DNA from 3 places in the Pseudomonas sp. GD03842 genome. Region 2 is predicted to be linked to each of the others. Evidence: riboswitches for the same ligand, from Rfam matches in the RefSeq annotation. Region 2 holds a riboswitch; each other region holds the start of a gene.

Region 1 (3,269 bases), 130 kb from region 2:
ACCCGCTTCGTCGAGCCAGTCCTGCACCGCGTCTAGGCAGGCGGGCTCTTTCAGGCTGGCGACCGCGATAGGCAGCGGATTGAGCCCCTGTGCCACCAGGCGCTCGCAGAAGATGTCGATGAAGGCGGTATTGGCCGCTTGCAAGTGGGAGCGATAGAACAGCACGGCAGCCACTGGCTGATCGGTGCGCCACTCAGCCTGCCAATCAATCAACGCAGCGCGAGCCACTCGAGGGTGGTAAATAGCGACGCGGGGCAACACCTGCGGGGCTTCCCAGGGGTAATCCCTACCCAGCCAGCGATCGGCCAGGCAATTGAACAACTGCAGCGCGTTGTGTTTGCCCCCCTGACGCAGGTAGTGCCACAGGCGCTCGCGATCCTCCGACGGCTCAGTGCTGAGCTCACTGAGTTCGGGGTCCGGGCGGTCATCTCCCGGCACCATGATCAGTTTGACGCCCTCGCCCTTTCTGGCACCCGCAGCCAGCTCCACCAGCCGCTCGACCCCATAGCGCCAGTAGCCGATCCCGCCATGCAGCGACAGCAGAATCACTTTGGCGTGGCGCAGCACCTGGTCGACATACAGGTCCACCGAGGCGTGGTTCTGCACCTGCATCGGATTGGCCAGCCGCAGCGTGGGGTAATCTTCCGGCAGTTGCTGTGCGGTCTCTGCCAGCAGGGCCAAATGGGAATCACCGCTGCACAGGATCACCAGCTCGGCAGGCGTCTGGCCGAGGTCGGCGATGCTGTCGTCGGGCACGAACCCGCCGGGCTGGGTGCGCAGCAGGTGCATGCCTTACCCCTGAATGGCTTGGCGCAATTGAGCTTCGAGCACGGCGGCGTCCAGGTCCTGGCCGATCAGCACCAGGCGGCTTTCGCGGGCCTCGTCGGCTTTCCATGGCCGGTCGAAGTGCTTGTCGAAGCGCGTGCCGACACCTTGCACCAGCAGGCGCATGGGCTTGCCGGGAATGGCCACGAAGCCTTTTACCCGCAGAATGCCGTGCTGCACGACCGCTTGCGTCAGGGCGTCGAGCAACAGCGCTTCATCGGCTTGCGGCAGCGCAATGGAAATCGAGTCGAAGGCATCGTGATCGTGATCGTCGTGGTCCTCGCCGTCGTGGTGATCGTGGTGCGTCTTGCGCCCGTCGATGTGCAATTCTGACTCGGCACCCAGCCCCAACAGCACAGTGAGCGGCAGCTGCCCTTTGCTGGCCTCGACGATTTTCACCGCCGCAGGCAGCTCTTCGGCGACTTCCGCCCGCACCGCAGCGAGCGCGGCGGCGTCCAATTGATCGGCCTTGTTCAGAATCACCAGATCCGCGCTGGCCAATTGATCGGCGAACAGCTCGTGCAGGGGCGATTCGTGGTCCAGATTGGGATCGAGCTTGCGCTGGGCGTCCACTTGCTCCGGGAAGGCGGCGAACGTGCCGGCGACCACCGCCGGGCTGTCGACGACCGTGATCACCGCATCGACGGTGCAGGCGTTGCGGATCTCCGGCCACTGGAAGGCTTGGACCAACGGCTTTGGCAGCGCCAGACCGGAAGTTTCAATGAGGATGTGGTCCAGATCGCCGCGACGGGCGACCAACTCCTGCATCACCGGGAAAAATTCTTCCTGAACGGTGCAGCAGAGGCAGCCGTTCGCCAGTTCGTACACCCGCCCGGTGGCCTCTTCCTCGGTACAGCCAATGGTGCATTGCTTGAGGATGTCGCCGTCGATACCCAGTTCGCCGAATTCGTTGACGATGACCGCGATGCGACGCCCCTCGGCGTGGTCGAGCATATGGCGTAACAGGGTGGTTTTACCCGAGCCGAGGAAGCCGGTGACGATGGTGACGGGGAGTTTGGCCAGTGTTTTCATGATTGCCCTCGGGCACAGCGGCGGGCAGACAGGACGAGTACTGCGGGCCGCTGTCGCTGTGGACAGGCGCGCCGCTCGATTCGCCACCGGATCACCCCGCCCGGTTGTAATGAGAATGCGTGGACGTTTCGTCCGCTTCGAGGCAGGTCTCCTGGCTCACGGCGGCGCAGCACTGGCTGAGCCAGTGGCGGCGCATTCATCGCGCCTTCCCGCTCGCGCAGTGGCTGTGCAATGAACATGACCGTTTACAGTTGCGGGGGCAGCTGTGGCATTGACCACATTCCCTTCTTAGCGCCGGTGCCCAGGCAAGGCCGGGCCGGCGAACCTCGACTGCGCAAGGCTACGCAGTGGGCGGGCCGAGGTCAATGTGCATCCGGCAGAGGCTGGCAGGGTCACTGCGAGCCCACCTCACTCGAAGTGTCCGTTGGCGACGACGCGGCCAATTGACGGTTGCGCGCCGCCATGCTCTCCTACACACCTTGTTACGGGTGCCCTTCACAGGGTGAAACGGGAAACCGGTGCGTGCAGAGGGCGACTCTGCGCAAGTCCGGTGCTGCCCCCGCAACGGTAAGCGAGCGAAGGATCAGATCCACTGTGTCGGTCAGCGATATGGGAAGGCGATTCTTGAAGGCATCTTCGGTGCCCCTCGCAAGCCCGGAGACCGGCCCGACATTGACACCTGACAAACCCGCGGTGGGCGGGCGCTGTTGAGTTCGCGACTGACGACCGTCCGTGGCTCGCTTGCGCCTTCCCTACGCCAACACCACGAGGGAACCGCCATGTCGATCAGCACCGCCAGCCATACCGCCTCTTCTACCAGCACCTTGACCCAACGCCTGACCGCCGCCATCAGCGCCATGGTGCTTGGCGCCTGCCTGGTCTACTTCGCCGGTTTCTCTCACATCGCGGCCGTCCACAATGCCGCCCACGATACCCGTCACAGCTCCGCCTTCCCTTGCCATTGAGGTTCGCTCCCATGTTCAAGCGTATCGCTCAAACGGCCGGCTTCACCGGGCTGCTCGCGGCCCTGATCCTGACGTTGCTGCAAAGTTTCTGGGTCGCGCCGTTGATCCTCAAGGCAGAAACCTACGAAAAGGCTCCGGCCGCCGAAATGCATGAGCACGCGGAAGGCGCCATGAGCGGCCATGTGCACGATGAGCAAGCCTGGGAGCCGGAGGACGGTTGGCAGCGTGTCCTGTCCACCACCGGTGGCAACTTGGTCGTCGCGGTCGGGTTCTCGCTCATGCTGGCGGCGCTGTACACCTTGCGCGAGCCCGCTGGCGTTCGTCAGGGCGCGCTGTGGGGGTTGGCCGGTTACGCGGTGTTTGTCCTGGCGCCCACGCTGGGCTTGCCGCCCGAGTTGCCCGGTACGGCAGCGGCTGACCTGACCCAACGACAGATCTGGTGGATCG
Region 2 (3,269 bases):
CAGGTCGACATCAAAGCCGCAGCGTTGCAGTTCGTGCTGGCCAACCCCTTGGTCGCTGCGGTGATTCCCGGGGCCAGCCGCCCCTCGCGGATTGCCGAGGATGTGGCCGCGGTCGAGGCCCAGGTGCCTGACGGATTCTGGCAGGCCATGCGCGATCAGGGCTTCATTGCCAGCCAGGCGCCCGTGCCAAGCAAATTCTGACCGCCTCTCACAGCGCTGGAGTCAGTTTGGCTCCAGCTCAATATGTCTGGCGCGATGGGCTGTCATGACGGCGCTGCCGGCTGACACACCTGAGCGAAGGCCTTGGGTTCATGTGCCATCCAACGCGCTGACCTCCCTCCCCCTCGTGCGCCAACCTCGATTCCGTTCCCACAAACCGCGTGCGTTGGGTTAGCCTTGCCCTCGCCCTGTATACATAGCGCCTATAAATCGTGCACACCGCTCAATCTTGTCCTACCGCGAGGCCGCCGCTCATGCGAATTCTGATCGTCAACGTCAACACCACCGAATCGATGACCCAGACCATCGCCGAACAGGCGCGCAGCGTCGCCTCCCCGGGCACCGAAATCATCGGCCTGACCCCACGCTTCGGCGCCGAATCGGTGGAGGGCAATTTCGAGAGCTACCTGGCCGCCTTGGCCGTGATGGACCGGGTGCTGTCGTACGATCAACCTTATGACGCGGTGATACAAGCCGGCTATGGCGAGCATGGTCGAGAAGGTTTGCAGGAGTTGCTTGAGGTGCCGGTGGTGGACATTACCGAAGCGGCCGCCAGTCTGGCCATGCTCTTGGGCCATGCCTATTCGGTTGTCACCACGCTGGACCGCACCGTGCCGCTGATCGAAGACCGACTGAAACTGGCCGGGGTCTACGAGCGCTGCGCCTCGGTTCGCGCCAGCGGCATGAGCGTGCTGGAACTGGAGCAAGCCCCGGATCGCGCACTGCACGCAATCGCCGAGCAAGCGGTCGAGGCCGTTCAACAGGACAAGGCCGAAGTCATCTGCCTGGGGTGCGGCGGCATGGCCGGGCTGGAGCAACTGATCCGCGAGCGCGCCGGGGTGCCGGTGGTCGATGGCGTGACGGCTGCGGTGGCGCTGGCCGAATCCTTGGTGCGGCTGGGGTTGAAGACGTCCAAGGTGCGCACCTATGCCACGCCGCGCCCGAAACGCGTGTCAGGCTGGCCGTTCAACTTTCCCGTCCAATGACGGCTATGCAGGCTGCGGCCGGTCCGCCGCCTCGGGGGGGCCATTGGGCCTCACACCCGTGTCGTGCCCTGCAACCGGCAGGTCCGTTGACGCCGTCGTACGGCTGAGCAATCGCGATCAGGCGGCAAGATCGACGTGTTCGGTCGGCCGCAAATCGTTTAGTATCCCCCCGCCGGTTTCCACACGGAATTAATAGGGAATCCAACAGCCTCGGCGTGAGGCTGAAACGGAACTGTCCCCGCAACTGTAGGCGCTGAGCCCTGCTTCCCGATTGCCACTGGTTCACACCGGGAAGGCCGAAGCGAGGCAACGACGCGCCAGTCAGGAGACCTGCCGGCCAGCGTCAATCATTCACCGGCGGGGTGTCCGGGGAAGGACTTCCGTCTGCGTACTCTGCGCCGCCTCCGCTCGCGTGGAGCCTATCGGATGTGCTTTCCAGTGCCTGCGCCCTTCAACAGGTCCACTGGAGACGCCTTGATGTCGTTGCGCCCCCTTGCCGTGCTGTTCACCGGTCTGACGCTGTCCAGCGCACTGTTCATGTCCGCTGCCATTGCCGCCCCTACGCACTACCCCTTGACCATCGACAACTGCGGCGTGCCGCTGACGTTCGCTCACGCCCCGCATCGTATCGTGACCATTGGCCAGGCGGCCACGGAGATGCTCTACGCACTGGGCCTTGGCCAGCAGGTGGTGGGCACCTCGCTCTGGTTCAACGACACCCTCCCCCAATTCAGCGCGCAGAACGCCCGGATCGAGCGCCTGGCCGACAACGCCCCCAGCTTTGAATCGGTGATCGGCAAGCGTCCTGACTTCGTGCCCGTGCAGTTCGAGTGGATGGTCGGCCCGCAAGGTGCCGTGGGCACCCGGCAACAGTTCCAGGACCTGAACATCGCCACCTACATTCTGCCGTCGGACTGCGAGGGGAAGAATAATCGGGTCGGTGCCGATGGCACGCGCACCGAGGCCTTTGGCGTTGATACGCTGTACAAGAGCATCAGGCAACAAGCGCAGATCTTCGATGTCCAGGACCGCGCCGAGCAGTTGATCGAGGGATACAAACGCCGTCTGGCCGATGCCGTCGAGCAGACCCGGCGTCGAAATGCCGAGCCTCTTTCGGCGGTGTTCTGGTTCTCCAGCCCCGATCTGCACAGCGACCCCTATGTGGCCGGGCGCAAAGGCATCCCCCATTTCATGCTGGACACCCTGGGCATGCGGAACGTCATCCAGTCCGACGAAGAGTGGCCGACCGTGGGCTGGGAAACCATTGCCAAGGCCAACCCGACGATTCTGGTGATCGCCCGCATGGACCGTCGGCGTTACCCGGCGGACGACCACGAGAAGAAGCTGGCCTTTCTCAAATCCGATCCGGTGACCCGCAACATGGACGCGGTGAAAAACAACCGCATCGTCATCATGGACGCCAGCGCGATGGAATCTGGTATTCGGCTGTTCGACGGCATCGAACAACTGGCCGCGGCCACCACCGGGCCATGAAGCTGCCCAGCATCGCCCGTTTGCTGGGCCATGGGCTGTGGGTCGGCGCGGTGCTGCTCCTGGCGATCCTGGCGGGCGTGGCCATCGGCGAGACGCCCATCAGCGTGTCGATCATCGCTCAGGTGCTGGCGAACAAACTCTGGGGTGCGGGGTTCGCCGTCGATCCGATCGATGAAGGTATCGTGTGGAATTACCGCCTGACCCGCGCCATCGTCGCCGCCGCGTGTGGGGCCGGTCTGGCGGTGTCTGGTGTGGTGCTGCAATCCTTGCTGCGCAATGCCCTGGCCGACCCGTACCTGCTGGGCATCTCGGCGGGGGCCTCCACCGGCGCGGTGTTGGTGGCGGTGATCGGGGTCGGCGGCGGCGCGGTGTCCTTGTCCATGGGCGCTTTTGCCGGGGCCGCGGCCGCGTTCGCCATGGTCGCCCTGCTCGCTCGCGTGTCCCGTGGCCAGCCTGCGACCGGTCAGATCATTCTGGCGGGCATCGCCGGTTCACAATTGTTCAACGCCCTGACCTCGTTGCTGATCACCAAATCGGCGAATGCCGAACAGGCCCGTGGGATTCTGTTCT
Region 3 (3,269 bases), on a different contig from region 2:
AAATCGCCACCGAAGACGAGCTGGCGCAGTTTGCCGACAACAAACCTTATCAATTGCCCCTGCTGGCCGACAGTATTCTGGAACGTGGCAAGTCGCTGATCGGCACCCGTTACCGGTTCGGCGGCACCTCGACCGCCTCCGGCTTCGATTGCAGCGGCTTCATCGGTTATCTGTTCCGTGAAGAAGCAGGCATGAGCCTGCCACGCTCTTCTCGCGAGATGATCAACATCGATGCCCCTCTGGTCAAACGCAACGACCTCAAGCCTGGTGATCTGCTGTTCTTCAGCACCGCTGGCCGTGGTCGTGTGAGCCACGCGGGTATCTACCTGGGTGATGACCAGTTCATTCATTCCAGCAGCCGTCGCAGTGGCGGTGTACGCGTCGACAGCCTCGACGATGCGTACTGGGCTCGGACGTTCATCGAAGCCAAGCGTGCGTTGGCCATGGCACCTTCCCATGTGCCTGAAACGACGACTGCGATGACCTCGACTACAATCAAGCGCCAACATCGTAAATAACCGTTGTTACCGGGTTTGGCCCGGACTGTGAAACGTCGCGATACGGGTTTGGCAAGGCAAGACAGGCGAAAGGGCCGGGTTTGGATGTTCGGCCCCGGTTTTTTTGCTGTTTTACCGGGCTGGCACCGAACGCAGCCGATTCTGCGCAGTCTTGAATGAACCCGGCTCCCGGCAGAGCAAGCCGCATCCTATGAAGGTTGTTGTGTTTATGTCGTATACGGTTCGTCTGGCTGTAGCTTCTTTGGCGGTATTACTGGCAGCGTGCTCCAGCCATCCTCCGCCCTCTCCACCGAAGGTCGTTTCCCGGCCTGTGGTTTCCGCTCCCTCTCAATTTTCTTCGCCTGTCGCTGATGACGTCTTGTTGCGCGCCATTGGGCTGGTGGGGACACCGTACCGCTGGGGTGGCAACACGCCTGATTCCGGCTTCGATTGCAGCGGCCTGATCGGCTATGTCTACCGCGATGCCGCGGGGATCCTGTTGCCGAGGTCGACGCGCGAGATGATCAGCCTGCGGGGCCCGGACATCGATCGCAGCCAGCTACAAACAGGGGATTTGGTATTTTTTGCCACCAACGGCGGGTCGAACGTGAGCCACGCCGGTATCTATGTCGGTGAGGGGCGGTTCGTTCATGCGCCGGCCACCGGTGGCACGGTCAAGCTCGACAGCCTCGACAAGCCGTATTGGCAGAAGGCCTGGCTGAACGCCAAACGGGTGATCCAGCCTTCGAACCTGGCGCGCAGTAACTGAGCTGCTCAAGTGCACTGTGTCGGTTTGCTGTTGCGCCAGCAGCAGGCCGGCCTGGTGCCGACAGGGGATGCCCAAGCCAGCGGCTTTCAGCGACAGACGCACGACGCTTTGATTGACGCTCCGTAGTCAACCCTCTAACCTTCGCCGATTGTTTCAGGTGCCCGAGAACACGGGTGAAACAGGGAAGCCGGTGCGAACGCTCTGCGATCCATCCCGGCACTGCCTCCGCAACGGTAAATGAGCCAAGGCCCGCACAATGCCACTGTGTCCGAAGGACATGGGAAGGCGCGTGGTTTTTCATGAGTCCGGAGACCGGCCTGATCCATTCCACAGCATCACGGAGGGCGATGCTCTGCGCAGGCTCGATTCGTTTCGATGCCTGCCGCCAGTCATTGCGCGTGTTCTCCGTTTGCCACACCTGCCCTCAAGCGGAGAGCTGAGATGAGCGAATCCCCCGAACGTGACGAACGCCACCTGGCGCGCATGCAGCGCAAAAAGGCGGTGATGGACGAACGCATTGCCAGTGCGCCCAATGAGTGTGGCCTGGTACTGGTACTGACCGGTAACGGCAAAGGCAAGAGCAGCTCGGCGTTCGGCATGCTGGCGCGTGCCATGGGCCACGGTATGCAATGCGGTGTCGTGCAATTCATCAAGGGTCGCAACGCCACCGGGGAAGAGCTGTTCTTCCGCCGCTTTCCCGAACAAGTGCACTACCACGTCATGGGCGAAGGCTTCACCTGGGAAACGCAGGATCGCCAGCGTGATATCGCCGCTGCGCAGGCCGCCTGGGCGGTGAGCCAGACGCTGCTGCGGGACCCCGCGATCGGCCTGGTGATTCTCGACGAATTGAACATTGCCCTCAAACACGGCTACCTCGAACTGGACCAGGTACTCAGTGACGTACAGGCCCGTCCGTCCATGCAGCACGTGATCATCACGGGCCGAGGTGCCAAGCAGGAGCTGATCGATTTGTCCGACACCGTGTCCGAGATCGGCGTGATGAAGCATGCCTTCCAGGCCGGAATCAAGGCGCAGAAGGGTATCGAGTGGTGACAGAGCCCCGTCAGTGCCCCGCTGTTCTGATCGCCGCACCCGCTTCTGGCCAGGGCAAGACCACCGTCACCGCAGCGCTCGCTCGCCTTCATCGCAACCAGGGCCGCGACGTGCGCGTGTTCAAGTGCGGGCCGGACTTTCTCGATCCGATGATTCTCGAACGCGCCAGCGGTCATCCCGTGTATCAACTGGACATGTGGATGGTGGGCGAAGCCGAGAGCCGCCGTTTGCTGTGGGAAGCTGCCGCCGAAGCGGATCTGATTTTGATCGAGGGCGTGATGGGGCTTTTTGACGGCACGCCCTCCAGTGCCGATCTGGCCAGGCGTTTCGGCGTGCCGGTGCTGGCGGTCATCGACGGCACGGCCATGGCTCAAACCTTCGGTGCACTGGCATTGGGGCTGGCGCGCTATCAACCGGACCTGCCATTCGCAGGCGTGCTGGCCAACCGCGTCGGCACGGTGCGTCATGCTCAGTTGCTCGAAGGCAGCCTGACCGAAGGGCTGCGCTGGTACGGGGCGCTGTCTCGCGAGACCGCGATTGAGCTGCCGAGTCGTCATCTCGGGCTGGTTCAAGCCAGCGAACTCAACGATCTGGACATGCGGCTGGATGCTGCTGCAGCAGCACTGGCCGAAACCTGTGATGCAACCCTGCCGCCCGCCGTCACTTTCGAGGCCCCTGAGTTCGTCGCGGCAGCGCCGTTGTTGACGGGCGTGCGGATCGCCGTCGCCCGTGACGAGGCCTTTGCGTTCATTTACGGTGCCAGCCTCGATCTGCTGCGGGCAATGGGCGCCGAATTGTCGTTTTTCTCGCCGATCCATGATTCGCAGTTGCCGGAGGCCGACAGCCTGTACCTGCCTGGGGGCTACCCCGAACTGCACCATCTTGCATTGGGGCAGAACCGGCCGATGCTTCAGGCCATTCGTGCCCATCATGCTGCGGGCAAACCGTTG

What was found. Region 2 has a riboswitch for cobalamin ahead of N5D61_RS01220 (ABC transporter substrate-binding protein). Riboswitches for the same ligand answer to the same signal wherever they lie in the genome.
Region 1: it holds a riboswitch for cobalamin, as region 2 does, so the genes downstream of both, cobW (cobalamin biosynthesis protein CobW) here and N5D61_RS01220 (ABC transporter substrate-binding protein) in region 2, are expected to answer to the same signal.
Region 3: it holds a riboswitch for cobalamin, as region 2 does, so the genes downstream of both, cobO (cob(I)yrinic acid a,c-diamide adenosyltransferase) here and N5D61_RS01220 (ABC transporter substrate-binding protein) in region 2, are expected to answer to the same signal.

The regions. Positions count from the first base shown of each region.
Region 1 is NZ_JAOCEA010000001.1:391,426-394,694, reverse strand. Features, by position in the region: gene cobN (cobaltochelatase subunit CobN) at 1-789, opposite strand, end outside; gene cobW (cobalamin biosynthesis protein CobW) at 793-1,857, opposite strand; cobalamin riboswitch at 1,981-2,201, opposite strand; cobalamin riboswitch at 2,327-2,542, shown strand; gene N5D61_RS01800 (CbtB domain-containing protein) at 2,637-2,822, shown strand; gene N5D61_RS01795 (CbtA family protein) at 2,834-3,269, shown strand, end outside.
Region 2 is NZ_JAOCEA010000001.1:263,323-266,591, reverse strand. Features, by position in the region: gene N5D61_RS01230 (aldo/keto reductase) at 1-201, shown strand, start outside; gene N5D61_RS01225 (aspartate/glutamate racemase family protein) at 474-1,205, shown strand; cobalamin riboswitch at 1,362-1,558, shown strand; gene N5D61_RS01220 (ABC transporter substrate-binding protein) at 1,683-2,699, shown strand; gene N5D61_RS01215 (iron chelate uptake ABC transporter family permease subunit) at 2,696-3,269, shown strand, end outside.
Region 3 is NZ_JAOCEA010000012.1:183,998-187,266, reverse strand. Features, by position in the region: gene N5D61_RS18220 (NlpC/P60 family protein) at 1-518, shown strand, start outside; gene N5D61_RS18215 (C40 family peptidase) at 727-1,266, shown strand; cobalamin riboswitch at 1,405-1,602, shown strand; gene cobO (cob(I)yrinic acid a,c-diamide adenosyltransferase) at 1,708-2,319, shown strand; gene N5D61_RS18205 (cobyrinate a,c-diamide synthase) at 2,316-3,269, shown strand, end outside.